DNA from 4 places in the Sinorhizobium sp. RAC02 genome. Region 1 is predicted to be linked to each of the others. Evidence: predicted binding sites of a transcription regulator. Region 1 holds the regulator's gene; each other region holds the start of a gene.

Region 1 (5,300 bases):
ACAGGTTTTCCGGCAACGCAATATCTACCCTTTCCATGAAGTTGCAAGCAACTTTTGAGAGTGCTTTCCACGATGCGGAGGGCGCATCCCTTATGCCTGACTTAGCACTTTCGGCATGTACTGCAGATTGAAGATTTCTCCATTCGATTGCACAATGCCAGTGGGAACGGGTGGGGCCGAGCCATGGGCAGGATCGACATCGCGGAACGACGGACGGCGTCCGAGGCTGATGCCTGGCACGGCGTGCCCACCGACGATTCCCGAGAGCTCGCGCCGCTCGACAAGCCGCGCCGGCCGGCTTTTGTTCTTCTCCTGCGTGCCATCGGCCGCCTGCGCGAACGCCTTGCCGGACGGCAAACGGTGGCAGCCGCCTTTGCCGAGGAACGCGCACACGGCCATTTCCTCCTTTTCGTTCCCGTCTTCCTCGGCACGGGCGCCGCGCTCTGGTTTTCCGCAGCGTTGGATCCGTCGCCCTATGCGTTGATCCTGCTTGTCTGTGCGGCGCTCTGGCCCGCCTTGCGGCTGCGGCATCGTGAAAGCCTCGTGGCGCTCGCGGCGGGGGCTGCATTCCTCGTTCCGCTCGGTATGCTGCTTGCGGCCGGAGAAACCGCCCGCCTTGGCACCGTCATCCTGGATGCGCCGGTGACCACGGAGGTGAGGGGGCGCGTCCTGTCTCGCGAGAGCGACGACCGCGGTGCAGTCCGCTATCGCATTGCGCTCGAAACGACGCGCGAGCCCACCCTGAAGCGCGCACCCGACGTGGTGACACTGCTTGCCCGAAGCCGGCATGAGCCGATCGCCATCGGCGGCGGCATTGGGGGACGCGCACGCCTTGGCCCGCCGTCCGGTCCCGCATTGGCCGGGCTCAACGACTTCACCTTGGATGCCTATTTCGCCGGCACCGGCGCCGTTGGCTACTTTTACAGCGCGCCGACCACCGTGACGACAAACGCGCCCGGCCTCTACGACAGAATACGGCAACGGATCGCCGCCTGGAGAAACAACCTCACCGAGCATATTCGGGGCCGCATCGGCGGCGATGCGGGGGCCATTGCCGCGGCCCTTGTCACTGCCGAGCAGCGAGCAATTGGCGACGACACGGTGGAAGCGCTGCGACAGGCGGGCCTTGCCCATGTCCTTGCCATTTCCGGGCTGAACATGGTGCTCGCCGCCGGAACCTTCCTCGTCGGTGCGCGCATGCTGATGGCGCTGATACCGGGTTTTGCCGAGCGCTACCCCGCGAAGAAGTTCGCGGCCGTCGGCGCCCTGGTTATGGTGACGCTCTATATTCTCGTTTCGGGTGGCGCGATTTCGGCCGTGCGCTCCTGGATCATGATCTGCGTGATGCTCGTCGCCGTGTTGTTCGGGCGCGCGGCCATCAGCCTGCGCAACGTGGCGATCTCGGCCATCCTCATCCTGCTGGTCACGCCCTCTGCCGTGACGAATCCCGGTTTTCAGATGTCCTATGCCGCAACGCTGGGCCTCGTGGCCGGCTACGCCGCGTGGCGCGAGCGTCCGATCCAGCGCGAAAGCCGGGGAGGGCCGTTTGCGCTGTTCGGCGGCGCTGCCGGCCGCTTCATCGGCGGGCTCATCCTCTCCTCGCTGATCGGCGGCTTTGCGACGCTGGTCTACTCCATTGGCCATTTTCACCGAATCCCAGCCTATGGGCTTGCCGGCAACCTGCTGGCCATGCCGGTGATCAGCACCATCGTCATGCCCTTCGGTCTGATCGCCGTGCTTTTGATGCCCTTTGGCCTCGATGCCATTCCCTTCGCGATCATGGGCAAAGGCATCGAGTGGATGATCACGCTGTCGACATGGGTAGCCGGCTGGAAGGGCGAGATCGTCACCGGCCGCATCCCTGCAACCGCCTTCTTGCTCATCGGCATCGGCAGCGGCCTCGTCTGCCTCCTGCGCACCCGACTGCGCCATGCCGGCACGCTTCTCGTCGTCGTCGGAATCCTTGTCGCCTGCTGGCCCGCTGGAGGCACAAGGCCGGAGATTCTCGTGTCGGAAGATGGCCGCCTGGTCGCCATTCTGCGTGGCGAGAAAGCAGCGACCAACCGCGCACGGCCACCGGATTTCATCTATGCGCAATGGCGGCGCGCCCTTCGCCTCGAAACACTGCTGAAACCCGAGCTACGCAAGACGAGCGGCCTGACAGTCAACATCGAGAAGGAGGACCCTGCCACTACGGCCAGGCAGAAACGACCCCGCCGCGAAGCCGACCGACAGAAGGCCAAGGCGGCCATGGCCGCAGCATTCGATACAGCCCGCACTCACGACAGCTTCATCTGCGAGACAAAAGCCTTCTGTGCCGCCATTTCCCCCAGCGGTTGGCGCATCGTGGCGCTGGAGGACCTCGCCTTCCTCGGTACGGCCTGCGACGGTGCAGACCTCGTCATCGTGCCCGTCGCAATCCGTTTGGAAGCTTGCCGTTCAGGTGCACGCCTCATCACGGTTCGCCATCTGAGGCAAACCGGCGCCCTGGAAATCCAGCCGGCGGCCGATCCCGCAAACTCTGCCCTCTCCGACGCCCTTTTCACCCCGGCTGTTGAAACGCTTCATCGCCCCTGGTCACGACACCGCACCTATGATTGGCGTAGTGGTACCTATGAAGCGAGCGGATGACAGCGCGTCGTGATCTCTCAAGTTCACTCCCCAAGCCTTGGTTTCTCGATGTTTTGCAGGCGTTATTGCTAAACCGCCGCACGCGTTTACGCGACACGCTTTAATGGTAGCGGCGAATAAGCCCGACGAGCTTGCCCTGAATCTTGACGCGGTCCGGTCCGAAAATACGGGTTTCATAGGCCGGATTGGCGGCCTCAAGCGCGATGGATGCGCCCTTGCGGCGGAAGCGCTTCAGCGTCGCTTCCTCGTCATCGACCAGCGCCACGACGATTTCACCGGGATTGGCAGTGTTCGCATTGCGAATGATGACGGTGTCACCGTCGAGGATGCCGGCCTCGATCATCGAATCGCCCTTGACCTCCAGCGCATAATGCTCCCCGCCACCGATCATTTCGGCCGGCACGGTGATTTCATGGGTATTGTTCTGGATCGCCGAGATGGGCACACCCGCGGCGATGCGTCCCATGACCGGCACGGAAACGGAGGAGGGCATGTCTGCCTGGCTCGACGTCCGCTGGGGCGGAGCGGCCGGCACCGGCTGCTTGCCAAGGCTTCCTTCGATGACCGATGGGGAGAAACCGCGCCGCGGCTGAAGGCTGGGCGAATAGGCCTCCGGAAGTTTGATCACTTCTAGGGCGCGGGCGCGGTTTGGCAATCGCCGGATGAAGCCACGCTCTTCAAGCGCCGTGATGAGCCGGTGAATACCCGATTTCGAGGCGAGATCCAGAGCATCCTTCATTTCATCGAACGACGGCGGTATGCCGGATTCCTTCATCCGTTCATGGATGAACAAGAGAAGTTCCTGTTGCTTACGTGTCAACATCGCCGTCCACCCCAGAATCGCGAAACAAATATAGAACATACACTATCTGTTCCATATGTGTTCTGCAAGAGGCCCGCACCTACAGAAGCGTTATGACAGGCAGTGCGCTGAGTAATTGAACGCCTTCGGCGCTTCTTGCCCTTTGTTCTCGGCCGCGGAAGGCGACGCCACAACCTAGCGCATCTCTTGCGAAATGCGAGCCGGTCGAAGCCTTGGTCTTCGCGGGATTACTTGGGACTTTTTTCACCCCATGCGGCAGGCTCGAAAATACTGCAAAAGCCTGGGGGTCAAGGGTTCGAGTGGTGAGCGCGCAGGGATTCGAACCCTGGACCTACTGATTAAAAGTCAGTTGCTCTACCGGCTGAGCTACACGCTCCCAGGCGGTGCGAAGACGCCCCGCGGAAGTGCGCGGAACATAGGCAGGAGGATTTGCCGGGTCAACCCGGAAAATGCGATGAAAAACAGCTTTTGCTGCATTTTGCCGCGTTCTCCAAAAGGTGATTGGCAGGAGAGGGCTTCGGCCGATACTAGGAAGCGCAAATGAAGGAGCGGGCGGGGCGTTTTCGGGCCCGAACCGCTTTCCCGCCGTCGCGGAGTAGCCAGTGTCGATTGCCGATATTTCTCTTCTAAGTGCGCTGCTTGCCGGAGCGCTGTCGTTTCTGTCGCCCTGCGTGCTGCCGCTCGTGCCGCCCTATCTCTGTTATATGGCGGGCATTTCCGTGGATCAGTTTCGCGGCAACGACGCGGTCGCGGTCCGGCGGGATACGCGCGGGGCGGTGCTGCTGGCGGCGTTCTTCTTTACCCTGGGCTTTGCCACGGTTTTCGTGGCGCTGGGCGCCGGGGCGTCGACGATCGGCATGGTGCTGCGCCGGCATCTCGACATCCTGGCGCAGATCGGCGGCGTCATTATCATCCTGATGGGCCTGCATTTTCTGGGATTGCTGCGCATCGGGCTTTTTGCGCGCGAGGCGCGGTTCCAGGGCGGCGGCAAGCCGGCGACGGCATCGGGCGCCTATGTCATGGGACTTGCCTTCGCCTTTGGCTGGACGCCCTGCATCGGTCCCGTCCTTGGGACGATCCTCGGCGTTGCGGCCGCGCGGGAAACGGTCAGCGACGGGGCGATGCTGCTTGCCGTCTATTCGCTGGGCCTCGCCGTGCCGTTCTGGATCGCGGCCGGGTTTTCCGGCGCCTTCATGCGCTTCCTCCTGCGCTTTCGCCGGCATCTCGGCGCGGTGGAAAAGGTCATGGGCGTGCTGCTCGTCCTGACGGGCCTTGCCTTCATCTTCGGCTATATCAGCACGGTCGCCATCTGGTTCCAGCAAACGTTTCCCATTCTCTCGCAAATCGGCTAGAGCATTCCAGCCGAGGCGGTACCGCTTCGGCCTCGGATAATGCGGCTAAAACAAATATCTAGAGCATTTCCGGTGAACCGGGGTTCTAGTCAGGGATATCATCCTCGGCAAGCGGGAGCGCGCCTCGGCCCATGGCGGACATCGTCGGACTCGTCCTGCCGTTCTTCGGCATGATCCTGCTGGGCTATGTGGTCGCCCGGATCACCAAGCAGCCGGTCGAAGCGCTTGGCTGGCTCAACACTTTCATCATCTATATCGCGCTGCCGGCGCTGTTCTTCAAACTGGTCGCAAAAACGCCGATCGAGCAGCTGACGCGCGTCGATTTCATCATCGCCAACATCAGCGCGACCTATTTGGTTTTTGGACTGATCTTCGCCGTCGGTCTCTGGCTGCGCCGCGCCACTATCGGCGAGGCGACGATCCAGGGGCTTGCTGCCGCCTATGGCAATATCGGCTATATGGGGCCGGGGCTGGCGCTGCTCGCCTTCGGCGAG
Region 2 (5,300 bases), 1.6 Mb from region 1:
CAACGCCTCCTTGAAACCGAGCCCGGCATCGAGCGAGGCGGCAAGGTAGCCGCAGAACGTGTCACCGGCACCGACCGTATCGACCGGTTCGATGGCAAGGCCCGCCGCGCGAAAAATATCATTCTTGCGGATGGCGATCACGCCGTCGGCGCCGAGCGTCACGATGATCGTCTGGCCGCTTTCGGCATGCAGCGCGCGCATGGTCGCCTCGCGCGCCTCATCGGAGAGTTCCCCCTTGCCGACGAAAAGGTCGAATTCCGTCTCGTTGGCAACAAGGATATCCGCCATCGCGCCGAGGCGCTTCGCATCGGCGCCGAAGGGCGCGATGTTGATGATCGAGGTGACGCCCTTCTGCTTTGCGCTGACAAGGGCCGCCTCGATGGCGGCGTTGGGGATTTCGAACTGCAGCATCAGGTAGTCGCCGCGCGACATAGCGCCAACGGTGCGCTTTGCGTCCTCATCCGTGACCGTGCCATTGGCGCCGGGCACGACGACGATGACATTTTCGCCATCGTCGGCAACGAGGATATGCGCGGTGCCGGTCGCTTCGGCTGCGGAGCGCACGGAGTTGAGGTCGACGGCGGCATCGGCAAGCAGCGCCAGCGCCTGGCTCGCCAGCCGGTCATCGCCGACGGCACCCGCCATGCGAACCATGGAGCCTGCGCGCCGCGCCGCGAGCGCCTGGTTGGCGCCCTTGCCGCCGGCGGCCGTGGTGAAGCTGCTGCCGACCACGGTTTCACCCGGCTTCGGCAGGCGGTCTGGCGTGGCGATGAGGTCCATGTTGATGGAGCCGAAGACGGTGATCATGAGAGTGCCCCTTGTCGTTTCCGCCGGACACTGCCCGAGGCGGTCAGTCTTCGTCAACTACTCTCAGGCGTAACGGCCCACTTCGGCTCTCGACTGCCTTCTCCAATGGCTCGGAAGGGGCTGTAACCGTCTCGAATTCCATGTCGCCGATGCGCACGCCGCGCCGTGTCAGCTTCTCCGTAGAGGTGAGAATCAGGTCAACATCCTTCTGCGCGGACGTGAAGTGACCATGCAGCTTTCGCACCCGGTCGTCGAGCCGCGTCAAATCGTCCATCAGGCGCGCGACCTCGCCCTGGATGACATGGGCCTGCTCACGCATGCGCTGGTCTTTTAGTAGCGCCTGCAGCACCTGCACGGAAAGCATCAGCAGCGAAGGCGAGACGATGACGATGCGCGCCCGGTGTGCCCGCTGCACGACGGCCTCGAAATGTTCGTGGATGCTGGCGAAGATCGATTCCGACGGTACGAAGAGGAAGGCGGTGTCCTGCGTCTCGCCGGCAACCAGGTATTTTTCGGCGATATCGCGGATATGGGTTTCCATGTCGCGGCGGAATTGCTGGGCGGCAACCTTGGCGGCCTCCGGCGGTCGCCCGTCCGACATGGCGTTCCAGGCCTCCAGCGGGAACTTGGCGTCGACCACCAGCGGCGGCTGGCCGTTCGGCATGCGGATGGTGCAGTCGGGGCGCACGCCGTTGGAAAGCTGCGCCTGGAACTGATAGGCACCGTGCGGCAGCGCGTCGGCGATGATCGTCTCCATGCGCGATTGCCCGAAGGCACCGCGCGTCTGCTTGTTGGACAGGATCGCCTGAAGCCCGACGACGTCCTTCGCCAGCGACTGGATATTGGTCTGCGCCGTATCGATGACGGCGAGCCGCTCCTGCAGGCGGCGCAGGTTCTCATGCGTCGAGCGCGTCTGCTCGGAAATCGACTGGCCGAGCCGCTGCGTCAGTCCGTCGAGACGCGTATTGAGCGCCTGGTTCGTTTCAGACTGTTTGGCACCAAAAACCTCCGCCATGGCGCCGACGCGCCCCTGCATCTCGGTCTGCGCCCTGATAAGTTCGGCAAAGCGCAGCTCCGCCATCATCGCCGCTTCTCGCTGACGCGCCTGGCTGCGGCGGGCAGAGAGGAGGCCAAAACCGCCCAGAAGAACCGCGGCGAGCAGCACGAGAGCGGGGCCTGGGCCGCCGAGCCGGGCGAGGAGCGAGGACAGCAACATGTCAAAGGTCGGGTCGATCATGCCGCGACCATATCACGGTTTGCAGCGGAAACCAGATCATAACGTGAACAAATCGCCAGGCGGGGCGGCATGTGCCCAGCCAAATCCGATTGAAAGCGCAAAAAAACCGCGCTAAGGAGGCGCATGACCATCAAGCCGCTGATTATCCTTCCCGATCCGATCCTCCGCGAGGTCTCGAAGCCTATCGAGACCATCGACAGCGAGGTGAAGAAGCTCGCCGACGACATGCTGGAAACCATGTACGATGCGCCAGGCATCGGGCTTGCCGCCATCCAGATCGGCGTCGCGCGCCGCATGCTCGTGCTCGATGTCTCGAAGGACGGCGAAGACAAGACGCCGCTCGTCTTCATCAATCCGGAAGTCGTCTCCGCGTCGGATGCGCGCTCGGTCTATGAGGAAGGCTGCCTGTCGATCCCGGATTATTATGCCGAAGTCGAGCGCCCCGCCATCATCACGGTTAAGCACCTCGACCGTGACGGCAAGGAACAGCTGACGCAGGCCGAAGGCCTGCTCGCGACCTGCCTACAGCACGAGATCGACCACCTCAACGGCGTGCTGTTCATCGACCATATTTCCAAGCTGAAGCGCGAGATGGTGATCCGCAAGTTCACTAAGGCGGCCAAGATGCGCGGCAGCAAGGCGCTCTGAGCGGGCAACGTCCGCTTCCATTCCTCTTACGGAGGCTGACCGATGGCCCTTCGCATCATCTTCATGGGCACGCCGGATTTCTCCGTCCCGACGCTGGCGGCGCTTGCCGAGGCCGGTTACGAGATCGTCGCGGTCTATTCGCAACCGCCGCGCCCGGCCGGCCGCCGCGGCCTCGAACTGGTGAAATCACCGGTGCACCAGAAAGCCGAGCAACTCGGCATTCCCGTCTTCACGCCGGTCAATTTTCGCGAAGAGGCCGATCGTGACGCCTTCCGTGCGCTGAAGGCGGATGTGGCGGTCGTCGTCGCCTATGGCCTGCTTCTGCCGGAGGCCATCCTCGCCGGCACGCGGCTCGGTTGCTACAATGGCCATGCGTCGCTTTTGCCGCGCTGGCGTGGTGCGGCCCCCATCCAGCGGGCGATCATGGCGGGCGACACGGAAACCGGCATGATGGTCATGAAGATGGACAAGGGCCTCGATACAGGCCCCGTCGCCCTGACCGCCCGCGTGGTGATCGGCGAGACCATGACTGCCGGCGAGTTGCATGATGCATTGATGCAGGCCGGCGGCGCGCTGATGGTGGAGGCCATGGCGAAGCTCGAATCCGGCGACCTGCCGTTGACGGAGCAGGTGCAAGAGGGCGTGCTTTATGCCGCGAAGATCGACAAGGCAGAGACGCGCATCGATTTTTCCCGCCCGGCGACGGACGTGCACAACCATGTCCGCGGCCTCTCGCCATTTCCCGGCGCCTGGTTCGAGCTTTCGATCGCCGGCAAGCCGGAGCGGGTGAAGGTGCTGGCAAGCGAGCGGGCGGACGAGGCCTTGGCCAAGCCCGCCGGTACGGTTCTCGACGATCGGCTGGCGATCGCCTGCGGTAGTAGCGGCGCGGTGCGGTTCACGCGGCTGCAGAAGGCCGGCGGCAAGCCGCTTGATGCGGCCGACTTCCTGCGCGGCACGCCGGTCGCGGTCGGCCAGGTCATCGCCTGATGCCACGCTACCGCCTCCTGATCGAATATGACGGTACGCCCTATGTCGGCTGGCAGCGGCAGACGAACGGTCATTCCGTACAGGGCGCCATCGAAGCGGCGATCTTCTCGCTCACCGGCGAGACGGTCTCCGTCAATGGCGCGGGACGCACGGATTCGGGTGTCCATGCCATGGGGCAGGTCGCCCATACCGACCTTTCACGTGCATGGCCGGAGCATACGCTGAGGAACGCCCTCAACGCGTATCTGGGCACGGCCCGCGAGCGGGTGGTGATCCTCGATGCTGCGATAGTGCCGGATGATTTCAGCGCCCGCTTCTCGGCCGTCAAGCGGCACTATCTCTACCGCATCATCTCGCGGCGCGCACCGTTGGCGCTTGAGGCGAACCGCGCGTGGTTCGTTACCAGGGAGCTCGACCATGCGGCCATGCATGCGGCCGGGCAGATGCTGGTCGGACGGCACGACTTCACCACTTTCCGCGCCGTCAAATGTCAGGCGAACAGCCCGGTGCGTACCATCGATCGGCTGGAGGTGACGCGCAGCGGCGACCTCATCGAGATGCGCGTTTCGGCGCAGAGTTTCCTGCACAACCAGATCCGCTCCTTTGCCGGCACGCTGAAGCTGGTGGGGGAAGGCAAGTGGACGGTTGAAGACGTACAAGCCGCGCTCGAAGCACGCGACCGCAAGGCCTGTGGCCCCGTGGCGCCGCCGGACGGGCTTTATTTCATGGCGGTCGACTACTAGAGCAATTCCGGTGAAATCCGGTTCACCGGGATTGCTCTCGATTCTTGTTTTTCCCGCATTTTCCGACGCCGAAGCGATGCCGCTTCGGCTGGAAATGCTTTAGGCGTCCAGAACCGCGACATGCAAAAAGAGCATCAAGCCGGCAGCGTGCCGAGGATGCGCTGCAATTCCTGCCCGACGATCATCGGCGGCAGCACGAAGATCGCCGTCATGGCTGCGGCCAGGAGCGTCTGCTTGCCGACGCACATCCAGACGAGGCGGAACTGCAGGACGACGCTCGCGCCGAACACGGCATAGAGCAGAAGACCGGCAAACGGCGCGCTTGTCGGCAAGACGAGCGTCAGCGCGAAGGGAACCGCCGCTGCATAGGAGAACGGCACGGCAACCCAGTTGCTCGCCGTCACCACGGTCGCGAGATACTTGCCATAGCCGAGCGGACGCGCCAGCGCGACAAGCAGCACCAGCGGCAGCAGCCAGCCGGCCACGTCGATCACCAGGAGCTTGACGAAGAAGGCGACGCCGGCCGGCGTATCCGCCGGCATGCTGCCAAGATAATAGAGCCGCCAGGACGCCCAGATGACGGCGAAGGCCGGCAGGCACCAGACGAAGGCCCAGAACGAGCGGACAAGCCCGCGCAGCGTCAAATCCAGCCAGCCGAACCCTTCCTGCTTTTGCCGGAGCAGCAGGAAGACACCGGTCAGGTAGTAGAGGACCTCATCAAGCCTGGGCATCGCCGAACCAGCGTTCGATGAAGGTCTGGTAGATCACCGTGAGCGTTTCGAGGTCGGCGACCGCCACCCGCTCGTCCACCATGTGCATGGTCTGGCCGACAAGGCCGAATTCCACCACCGGGCAATAATCCTTGATGAAACGTGCGT
Region 3 (5,300 bases), 1.1 Mb from region 1:
AGTGAACCGGGAACGATGAAGATAGGGTTGATCCAAGTCTCTGAGCCATCGTTGTAGTTTGTCTCTCGAACTCTGGCAGCCACCCCCATCGCAGTTGCCAGCGCCTTTCTAATCGCCGATTCCTTATGCTCTGGCCCACCCGTCTGCACTCCAATTGCAATCACGTCATTTCCCTCCAGGCGCCTCCGCGAACCCCCTCCGCGCCGCGGCCGCTGTCGGGCCATTGCAGCACTCCACACTAAAAATCGGGGTTTCGCCGGTAAAGAAACACGAGCTCGGGATCGCCTTCATCGAGATTGTCGATCCGTCCACTTTGCACAAATCCTAACTTGCCAAAAAGCGCCTGCATTGGACGGTTGGAATCGTTGGCCGAACTAAATAATTTTGCACCGGTAGTCTTGGATTGGAAGTGCCGAACAAGTTCCTCACCGAGCCCTTTACGGCGGTGTTTTTCCCCCACCATAATCATTTCGATGAAGGGATAGCCAAAGAACTGGTAAGTCAACACCCCGTATGCAGCAACAGTCCGGTTGGACTCGGCGATATGACATTCTGCTGATCTTAGCCAAGCAAGGATACTGTGCCGCCGAGCGGCGTCCCTTTCCGCGATGGAATCGATTGAACAAAGCGCGTCGAAGTCATCTCGTGTTGCCGGACGGATAGTCATACTTCAACCATGTGGGTTCGTTCGTTGGCCTAGTCTTGATCGGCTTCCTTGACGGGAGCCGCGCAACGCTCGTGCCGACACGTTACACGGCTCCCGGCCTGCGTCGCAGCAGGCACCACATATGTAGCTGCGTAGCAGTTAAAAGAAAGGAGCCGCTCCCAGGGACGTGAAGCGGCTCCAGTGCGGTCTTTGATTGGGGGACCAAATGCTCAGTGGGTACCGGGCGACCGCGCGTCAGCAACCGTGATCGCCGCCGCTTGTTCCCTGTGCGCCGCATTATTCAATCTCCGCTAGCTCGCCGGCCTGAACCATGATCGTCAGCGCCCGATAGTTCCTTAGTTGTCGATCAGAGCAAACGCCGCCATTGGGCGACGCGTGACGGCGGTCCTATTGCTAAGGCACCACTCAGATTACAAAGAAGTCAGCAGCTGTCAGCGTTGGTGTTCCCGACAACGTCGCGAACTTCACCGCGGCGTACGTGCTTCCAGAACCGTCACGGTCGAAGAACAGGCTCCCGGTGTCGGAGTTGTAGAGGATGCGGTCACTGGCGTCCTTCGGCCCCAGCGTGACATCCTTGAACATGCTTGACGCCAATTGGCCGGCCGCAAGGCCGAGAAAGAGCGCATTGTCGATCTGCATCACGTCATCGGCACGACTGAAGTCCGTGATCTTGTCGATGTTTGTGCTCGCGTTCAGAGCAGTATGGAAAACGAAAGTGTCTTTGCCTGCTCCGCCCGTGAGCATATCGTTGCCGAGCCCGCCGTAGAGCTTATCATTGCCGTTGCCACCACCGATCGCGTCGTTGCCTGCGCCGCCGTTGAGGGAATTGTTGCCGGTGTTCCCGAGCATGGTGTTGTTGAGGGTATTTCCGGCGGCGCTGATGTTCGCTGAACCGATCAGGGCTACCTTATCGACATTGGCGCCCATGGTCCAACTGACCGAGGACTTAACCAAATCCGTGCCGCCTCCCGCAGCCTCGATCACGACGTCGCCGGCGTTGTCGAGGACATAGGTGTCGTTGCCCTTGCCGCCGGACATTGTGTCGGCACCAGATTTGCCGTCCAGGACATTGTTCGCGACATTGCCTACCAGGGAATTCGCAAGAGCATTACCCGTAGCATCCGCGTCCTCTATTCCAGTAAGGATCAAGCGCTCGACGTTGTTTGAGAGTTCATAGCTTACGGAGCTTTTGACTGTATCTAGGCCGTCATTCTCGTATTCCCACGCGACGTCCCGATACGAATCGACGATGTAAACGTCGTCCCCAGTATCGCCCAGCATGACGTCCGAGCCGCTGCCGCCATTAAGGGTGTCATTGCCCCCGTCGCCAAACAGCGTGTCTCGGCCTCCGTACCCCATCAGATAGTCACTACCTGAAGAACCGTCTATCCTGTCAGAGTACTGAAAAATAATCTCGGCCACACTCTCGGACGTCATGCTCCCGTCGAAATAAGTGTAGTTTAGCTCAAATCCTTTGATCTCGTAGAGTCCCTCAATGAAATCGAGATCATCATCAGTTTCCATCCATGAAGCTCTTATAAAGGAAACATACGACGACGACAAAAAATCTACATCTAGTGTCAGTTCATCGACAGAGTAAACGAACCAGCCGCGCAATTCATATGCGATTTCCGGGTAAGACACCGCGTCAACAAAATTGAGCCACTCAGATTCGTAGTCGCCTGGCCCAGACTCTGCTAAATCTGCGCCATAAATTAAATGGAAATCAATGTTTCGCATATCGACGCCAGCGGCGCCAAACACTGAGAATTCTGCCATAGCCCTAACCCATTCGACATTTGTTCGTTAAGATCAACTTGCCCGATCGGACTTGGAGCGTCAATGTCCTGCTCCTAAGCTTCATTTCGCAATTTTCGGATCAGCAGCGACAGATCGATGAAATCAAGAAGGACTTTCCTTTTGCTGGCTTCCAAGCAGACATATGATGCCCTCCCGTTCACAGCACCCGTCGGGCTTCCTGCCTCCTCTCGGTCCACGGCTCACTCCATCACTGGAATCTCGCCGGCCTGAAACAGGATCGACGGCGGGCCATAATCGCCTAGCGCCGGGTCTGCATCGCGGCTCCACGCCAGCACGCCGGCATAATGGCTCGCCATGAGCCTCGCTTCGCGAATCGCTCGCTCTTCCGTGTCGACCTGGCGCGGATCAAAGGCCGGCACCAACTTCCCATCGTCAGTCTTTGTGAATGCTGCGAGCACGATCAATTTACCTGCCCCTGCCATTCCGCTTCTCCTTTGCCCTTCCCTTATACCAAAAGTGCCACTTATGACCTCGGCCACGATCGCGGGGATCGAACCACTCTCCGCCGAAGTGAGCCAGGAAGGCCTCCGCATCCTCCAGCTTGGCAAAGCAATAGACCCGATGCCATTCGGCTTCCCAAACGACGCTGTGACCGCGCGGGCAAAGCGACAAGCTAGAGCAGAATTTCGCGATGACATCACCCTGCTCCATCGTCCCGAGCGAGGCCAGCCGCGCAATCTGATGCGGCCATCCGCTGTCGATGCCAGCGCTGGTCAGTTCCCCCTTGCGCCTGCTCATCTTCCCACCTTCCTGTCGTGCCCACTCGGAACGTAAAACATCAGCCGCAGGCCAAGGATGCCGCAACGCGGACAGCGCACTTTCATTGCAAGGTCGCAAACCGGGAATTTCCGCCCTTTCGCGGCCAGCAGCGTCGGCATATCCAGTTCATGTTTCCAGTCGCATTTCTTGTGACTTTTGTGGCCGAGATCGATCATGCCGCCATGGCAGACCGCGGAAACGGCCCAACCAGCCTCCCAGGCTTCACCTAACGTTTCCACCTTTCTCACTCCCGGTCGGTGTGTGGCCGCCAGCCGCGGGTAAAGCCGGGACTCAAGGCCCGCCCGGCAAGCTCAAGCTGCCAGCGCAAATAAGCGCAATCCGCCAGCAGAGTGGCAATTGCAGCGCGGGCGTTCCCATCGTGCCAAGCCAGCGCCTCGTCGATCTCGCTGGTCTCTTCTCGTTGTCTTTCAAGCGGGCGCACGTCTTCGTTCTCCTGTGTCTATGCCACAGCAGGCATTGGTCATTGAGTTTCAGATTGGCGGCCGCATCGCCGGTATGTTCTCAATATGTTCCGATCCCAATCTGAGTCAACGGGAGGAAAAAAGAATCCTAGATCGGTCGGCAGGTCATTCTTTCGCATCGTGCTTCCACACGCCCATGCTGTCCTCGCATCTCCTAACGATCGTTTGGTCGTGCGCACTAGTTTGCAATACGGCTCTCCTCGAAATTGCTCGGGCTCCCCTCAGGCAATCCCCCAAGTTATCGTGGAAACCGCCGGATACGCCCAGGAGACAGCCTGTGAAAAACAAGGAAAACCGACTCTTTTGATTTGGAAAAGCGGGTCGATTGCGCTCTCCTCCAGCGAGGAGGTGCGGATCATGTCACTTGCTTATTTCGCTCGAAATGTTGCTTCAGGGGAGCGTGCGCGGAAAAAGATGAGGCGGGAGGGGGTGAACATGAGTGGCGACAAGCTTTGGTCTGCTGTTGAGGATGAACTTATAAAGCGTCTTTATCCAAACTACGTCGCCATACTTACAGAGTTGCCTCATCGCACGTACTCCGCTTGTCGCACTCGCGCGAGAACTCTGGGGGTTGTAAAAGAAAGACCTCCCTACACGGCAAAGGAGCTATCGATTGTGCGGCGCCTGTACCCTGCGGGAGACAGGGAGAAACTTTTGGCGCTTCTGCCGGGCCGTACGTGGGATCAAGTGGGCGATTTGGCTAAACGTCATGGCATTCGTCGCGCCCCAAAATTATTCAAGCCCACCGGTGTTGTCGTGCTTGACCAAATCCGAGCACGGTGCCGCGAATTGAACTACACCATGCCAGATCTTGATAAGATGATTAGAAGTAAGGGGTACTTCAAGAAAGCCAATTGGTGCAAAGGTCATATCCACCACCGTGATATAGGCCGTGCAGTGTCCGCGCTATTTGGAGACGTGAAGGCTGAGTGGAAATAGGTTTAGGCTCGCCGCTCGGTCGGTCGCGAGAGCTGCGGTATCCCGCACGCCCTTTGGTAAGCGCACGATAATTCGGTTTTCTCCGATTTACCCCTGCAGCCACAATCACCCTACCATATGCGTGAGTGATTGAAGCGCAAGCATCCACCCTTTGGTGAGGGTGTGCTTGAATGTCGGATTCGAGTAAGTTTCCTTACGGGCGGCGAGGAAGATCAGTTTTCCCCTGACGATAGGCCAGATTGTGGGGAAATCACTTAGTCTTTCTCCTCTGCTGTTCTTTCAGTGCCTTAAGCTTCGCACGAGCCTCCTCAAGAGCGGAACTTGGTTTCGTTGTCTGGATTGCCCTGCCAATTTGCGGCGCTACAGCCACGGCTTGCGGCCTCATCGCATCGATGAGCCGCTTGAGGTCATCAGGCATGAAAAACATCGTCCGTCCTATGATGCGGCATGCGCCCGTTCGTCGTGCCCTTTCCCGTAGCGTTCGCTCTGAAATCACCACTCCCCGCGCTGCCAGAATTTCGACCACCGCACCGGGCGTAATCGCCTCGGATAATTCAGCCATGCTCCGCCTCTCCGTTTTCAGCAGGTTGGAAAACCATGTCGCATGTCGCAGTACATGTTGCATGGATTTG
Region 4 (5,300 bases), 170 kb from region 1:
CTTTTCGCGCGTTCATGGCGATGACCGTCCGGTTAACGGATATGGTGAACCAATCTTAAACACTTTGTCGATAGCGTGGTTTCTTAGAATTTGGTGCAGGCGTTTGGGGCGTCCATTGATCGTTCATGCTTTTCTCCGATGGGTCGAGACCGCGCGGGCAGCCGACAGGGCGAAGGCGGCCAGTGTGTTGGCAAGGGCTTACGCACGCGCCCGTATCGCTGTCGAAGACAGGCGCGCCGCTGAAATGGCGATGATCTTCCTGCTCGACGATCCGGCGCCGAAAGTGCGGCTGGCGCTTGCCGAAGCACTCGCCGAGTGCGGGGATGCCCCGCGCGCCGTCATCCTGCCGCTTGCCGAAGATCAACCGGAAATCGCCGCGCACATCATTCTTTGTTCGTCTCTGCTTACGGATACCGATCTCGTCGATCTCGCCGCCAGGGGGAGTGACGTGACGCGCATGCTGGTGGCAAACCGCGTCTATGTCTCCCGACCGGTATGTGCCGCGCTTGCCGAAATCGGCGAAGTACCGGACGTGCTGGCATTGCTGGAGAACGAGGGGGCAGTGCTGTCGCGCCGCAGCCTAGCGCGCATTGCCGACCGTCTCGGGCACGATGCGGACATCCGTGCGCGGCTGCTTGACCGTGAAGACCTGCCGAGTGATGCGCGCCATGCGCTTGTCGAGAAGGTCGGCACGGCCCTGGCCGGCTTCGGGCTTATCCAGGCGGCGGTTGGAACGAGCCGCGTCGAGCGTATTACACGCGAAGCCTGCGACATCGCAACGATCGGCATGGTGGCGGAGGTGACGTCGGCCGAAATGCCGGCCCTCATCGAGCATCTGCGCCTCACCGCGCGCCTGACGCCAGTCTTTCTCATGCATGCGCTGTGCACGGGACGGGTGGAGTTTTTTGCCGCCGCGATTACCAATCTGTCCGGGCAGGCGGAACGGCGGGTACGTTCCATTCTCTCCGACGGTCGCGAGGCTGCGGTGCGCGCACTGTACGAGGCCGCAGGCCTTGGCCGGGATATCAGCGTACTGTTTTCCGAGGCGACGATGCTGTGGCGGTGTGAGGCCAAGGGCGGCGACGGCCTGCTTTCGGTCTCCGAGCGCCTGCTGTCCAGCGCCCGCGCTGCAGGCAACACGTCCTGCCAGTCGATGCTGGAGCTGGTCGAGCGACTGGCGATTGCCGAGCAACGCCAGACGGCGCGCAGCTACGCCGTCATCGCCACGCGCGAAGCGGCATGAACCTCATTTGGTGAAGCGTTTTACCACCCAAGAGTAACCATCCTCGGCGTAGCGCACAGGCGTGGTCACGGCGGCCTTCAGGGCCGCTTTGTCAGGAATGGCCTTTTTCACGAAGTTCAGCGTGCGGGTCGCCAAGCCTTCTTTGGCTTCCGCAGTTTCGGCCGGTACCGGAACCTCTGTGGCGGCAAGGGTATCTGCCGGCGTTGCATCGGGCGCGGGCTTTGCCACATCGGCGGTGATACGATCACCAGAACTCTCGCACACGGCGACGATCACCGGATAGTTCTTGTTCTGGTGGCGATTGATATAGGTTTCGGCCTGCGCATCGCAGAGCGACACGGTCTGCCAGCTGCGGTCGACCGTGTCGATGTAATGGCACTGGGTCGCGCTGTCGTCGCAACCCATGATCGTCATGACGATGAGCGCAGCTTTCATGGCCGTCCTTTCCGCCTTCGTTCCTGCCGGTTAGAAGCCGGCTTTGCCGCGAAAATAAGGCGGCAAAGCCTCAGATATCAAGGTTGTCGGCGAAGACCGCACGCTCCTGGATGAAGCGGAAGCGGGCTTCCGGTTTGGTGCCCATCAGGTCGTCCACGGCCGTGCGCGTGCCCTCGAAATCCACGTCGTCGATGGCGACCTTGAGCAGCGTGCGCTTCTTCGGGTCCATCGTGGTTTCCTTGAGCTGCGCCGGCAGCATTTCGCCAAGGCCTTTGAAACGCCCGATCTCCACCTTGCCACGGCTGTTGAACTCGGTGCGCATCAACTCCTCGCGGTGCCCGTCGTCACGTGCATAGAGCGTCTTGCCGCCTTGGCTGAGGCGATAGAGCGGCGGCACGGCGAGGAAGAGGTGGCCGCCGCGGATGAGGTCCGGCATTTCCTTGTAGAAGAAGGTGATGAGCAACGAGGCGATGTGCGCGCCGTCGACGTCGGCATCGGTCATGACGACGACGCGCTCGTAGCGCAGGTCCTCTTCGCGGTATTTCGAGCGGGTACCACAGCCGAGCGCCTGTATCAGATCGGAAATCTGCTGGTTGGCGCTGAGCTTTTCGCGGCCGGCGCTGGCGACGTTGAGAATCTTGCCACGCAGCGGGAGAATGGCCTGGTTGGCACGGTTGCGTGCCTGTTTTGCCGAGCCACCGGCCGAATCACCCTCGACGATGAAGAGTTCGGCGCCTTCGGCGGAGTTCTGCGAGCAGTCGGCGAGTTTGCCGGGCAGGCGGAGCTTGCGCACCGCCGTCTTGCGGCTGACTTCCTTCTCCTTGCGGCGACGCAGGCGCTCTTCCGCGCGTTCAATCACCCATTCGAGCAGCTTTGCCGCTTCACCCGGATTGTCGGCGAGGTAGTGGTCGAAGGGGTCGCGCAGCGCATTCTCGACGATGCGCTGGGCTTCGACGGAGGCAAGCTTGTCCTTGGTCTGGCCGACGAATTCCGGCTCGCGGATGAAGACGGAGAGCATGCCGACGGCCGAGATCATCACGTCGTCGGTGGTGATGCCCGCCGCCCGCTTGTTCTGTGTCAGTTCGGCGTAGTTCTTCAGGCCCTTGGTGAGCGCAATGCGCAGACCGGCCTCGTGCGTGCCGCCGTCAGCCGTCGGGATCGTGTTGCAATAGGAATGGATCAGCGAATCGCCACCATACCAGGTGACTGCCCATTCGAGCGAACCGTGGCCGCCCGACTTTTCGCTCTTGCCGGCAAAAATCTCGCGGGTGACGGTGTAGTCCTTGCCAAGCGTTGCCTGGAGATAGTCCTTCAGGCCGCCGGGGAAATGGAAGACGGCCTTTTCCGGTGTTTCAGAGCCTTCCGGCAGCAGTGACGGATCGCAGCTCCAGCGGATTTCGACACCGCCGAAAAGATAGGCTTTCGAGCGGGCCATGCGGAAGACGCGGCCGGGATCGAAACGGGCATGCGCGCCGAAGATTTCCGGGTCGGGATGGAAGCGCACCTTCGTGCCGCGACGGTTGTGCACGTCGCCAAGCTCTTCCAGGCCGCCGACCGGCTTGCCGCGCGAAAAACGCTGGCGGTAGAGTTTCTTGTTGCGGGCGACCTCGACCTCGAGATGGTCGGACAGCGCATTGACCACCGAGACGCCGACGCCGTGCAGGCCGCCCGAGGTCTCGTAGGCCTTGCCGTCGAACTTGCCGCCGGCGTGCAGTACGGTGAGGATGACTTCGAGCGTCGACTTGCCCGGCATCTGCGGGTGGTTCTCCACCGGGATGCCGCGGCCGTTGTCGGTGACCGTCAAAAAGCCTTCGGCGTCGAGGTTGACGTCGATGAAGTTGGCATGGCCGGCAACCGCTTCGTCCATAGAGTTGTCGATGACTTCGGCGAACAGGTGGTGCAGCGCCTTCTCATCCGTGCCGCCGATATACATGCCGGGGCGCATGCGCACGGGCTCGAGGCCTTCGAGCACGCGGATCGCCGAGGCATCGTAGCCGCCCGAGCCTTCGCTGATGGGCTGCCGTGGCTCGCGTGCAGGCGCGGTCACCGTCGGCGTTTCGGCCGGAGCGGCAGGCTGCTTGGCGGGCGTGGAGGGTATATTGGCGAAAAGATCGTTGTCGTCTTGCATGGGCTGTTCAGAGTTTGTTCCGTTTGCCAGTTCTCCCGTCGATCCGGGTGGATCGGGGTTTGGCGAAAATAAGTTCATCGGCGAATCACCAACGACTCTGCCAGATTCCGTGGGGTTTCGCGATGACAGACTGGCGAATAACCGGCTGAATCCGGTCTGCCACCCTGTCTGATTTTCCGCCGCATCGTGCGACGCCGAGCGATTCCACCCGGCGGCACATGCGCGAAGCCTCGCCAACCGCTTGCCGAGGATTGCGTTGCGCGTGGGCGGATGGCAAGTATCGCCACCGCAAGGGAGCGCCAGTTCATGCCTCAGTCCACAGTTCATTGCTTTCGCCGGCTGGTTCTGGCGGCGCTGTTCGCCGGAATGGCCGTGCAGGACGCGGCCGCACTGACGCTCGATGCCTGGAAGGATGCGCTGTTTACCTATGGCGATGTGGTGGAAACGTCGGATGACGGGGCGCTTCGCGTTGTCGACTACCAGGAACTGCGCGACATCAACGGCCGCGATCAGGTGCCGGAGCGTCGTGTAAAGGCCGCCTATGTGTCGACGGCGGTAAAGAAAGCGCAACAGAACGCAACGATCGATACACCGGCAGGGCCGATCGACGTTTCGATGACGGGCAAGGGCGAGGGGGCGGCCTTCAGCGTCATCTTCATCCATGGCCGCGGCGGCGATCGCCGGCTCGGCAGCAACGACTGGAATTTCGGCGGCAATTTCAACCGGCTGAAGAACCTCGCGGTGCGTGGTGGCGGCGTCTATTATGCGCCGAGCGTGCCGTCTTTCGATGACGCGGGTGCGGCGCGCGTTTCGGGCCTCATCCTCACCGCCAAGGCGCTCTCGCCGAATGCGCCGGTCATTCTCGCCTGCGCCTCGATGGGCAGTTTCATCTGCGCCCGCGTCGCGCGCGATCCGGTAGCGGTCAAAAGCCTTGCCGGCATGGTGCTGATGGGTGGCGCGGCGGATGGCGACTATGCGAAGACGCCGGCCTTCAAGGCGAAGCTGCCGGTCTATTTCACCCACGGCGACAGCGACAGTGTCTATGCCGCCAATGACCAGATCACCGTGTTCCGCAAGCTGCGCAAGGCCGGTGTACCGGCGCGCTTCGTGCTGTTCCAGACCGGCGGCCACGGCACGCCCGTGCGCATGACGGACTGGCGGGAAACGCTCAACTGGCTGTTTGCGCAATAGGCTTCGATTTGCTACGCCGCAAGCGACCGATTTTATGGATAGGGAGGCCTCATGACACCGGACGTAACCCCGCTTGTTGCCGGGAACTGGAAGATGAACGGCACGCGTGCATCGCTCGACCAGATCAAGGCGATGGCCGAAGGCGTGAAGGGGCCGCTCTCTGAGAAGGTCGAGGCGCTGATCTGCCCGCCGGCGACGCTGCTCTATGTGGCGACCGCACTCTGCGACGACAGCCCGCTTCTGATCGGTGCGCAGGACTGCCATGAAAAGGCATCCGGCGCGCACACGGGTGACGTTTCGGCG

Evidence for each region. The regulator LexA, encoded in region 1, represses DNA repair genes until DNA is damaged. The targets are predictions, from matches to a motif close to TGTTCNNNNTGTGTTCNG.
Region 2: the regulator LexA is predicted to act here: its motif matches at 2,077-2,094, upstream of BSY16_RS13715 (DNA recombination protein RmuC).
Region 3: the regulator LexA is predicted to act here: its motif matches at 3,765-3,782, upstream of BSY16_RS11305 (dehydrogenase).
Region 4: the regulator LexA is predicted to act here: its motif matches at 3,811-3,828, upstream of parE (DNA topoisomerase IV subunit B).

What each region holds. Positions count from the first base shown of each region.
Region 1 is NZ_CP016450.1:1,271,943-1,277,242, forward strand. It holds gene BSY16_RS06040 (ComEC/Rec2 family competence protein) at 184-2,631, shown strand; gene lexA (transcriptional repressor LexA) at 2,732-3,454, opposite strand; tRNA gene BSY16_RS06050 (tRNA-Lys) at 3,755-3,830, opposite strand; gene BSY16_RS06055 (cytochrome c biogenesis CcdA family protein) at 4,057-4,806, shown strand; gene BSY16_RS06060 (AEC family transporter) at 4,938-5,300, shown strand, end outside.
Region 2 is NZ_CP016450.1:2,849,919-2,855,218, reverse strand. It holds gene BSY16_RS13720 (ribokinase) at 1-807, opposite strand, end outside; gene BSY16_RS13715 (DNA recombination protein RmuC) at 851-2,044, opposite strand; gene def (peptide deformylase) at 2,168-2,692, shown strand; gene fmt (methionyl-tRNA formyltransferase) at 2,735-3,679, shown strand; gene truA (tRNA pseudouridine(38-40) synthase TruA) at 3,679-4,422, shown strand; gene BSY16_RS13695 (hypothetical protein) at 4,557-5,153, opposite strand; gene dapE (succinyl-diaminopimelate desuccinylase) at 5,140-5,300, opposite strand, start outside.
Region 3 is NZ_CP016450.1:2,354,504-2,359,803, reverse strand. It holds gene BSY16_RS11335 (hypothetical protein) at 1-164, opposite strand, end outside; gene BSY16_RS11330 (GNAT family N-acetyltransferase) at 239-667, opposite strand; gene BSY16_RS11325 (calcium-binding protein) at 1,073-2,446, opposite strand; gene BSY16_RS11320 (hypothetical protein) at 2,668-2,910, opposite strand; gene BSY16_RS11315 (hypothetical protein) at 2,894-3,226, opposite strand; gene BSY16_RS11310 (hypothetical protein) at 3,223-3,486, opposite strand; gene BSY16_RS11305 (dehydrogenase) at 3,492-3,689, opposite strand; gene BSY16_RS11300 (SANT/Myb-like DNA-binding domain-containing protein) at 3,973-4,668, shown strand; gene BSY16_RS11295 (hypothetical protein) at 4,919-5,230, opposite strand.
Region 4 is NZ_CP016450.1:1,099,329-1,104,628, forward strand. It holds gene BSY16_RS05215 (DUF2336 domain-containing protein) at 116-1,243, shown strand; gene BSY16_RS05220 (hypothetical protein) at 1,247-1,678, opposite strand; gene parE (DNA topoisomerase IV subunit B) at 1,749-3,806, opposite strand; gene BSY16_RS05230 (alpha/beta hydrolase) at 4,113-4,997, shown strand; gene tpiA (triose-phosphate isomerase) at 5,049-5,300, shown strand, end outside.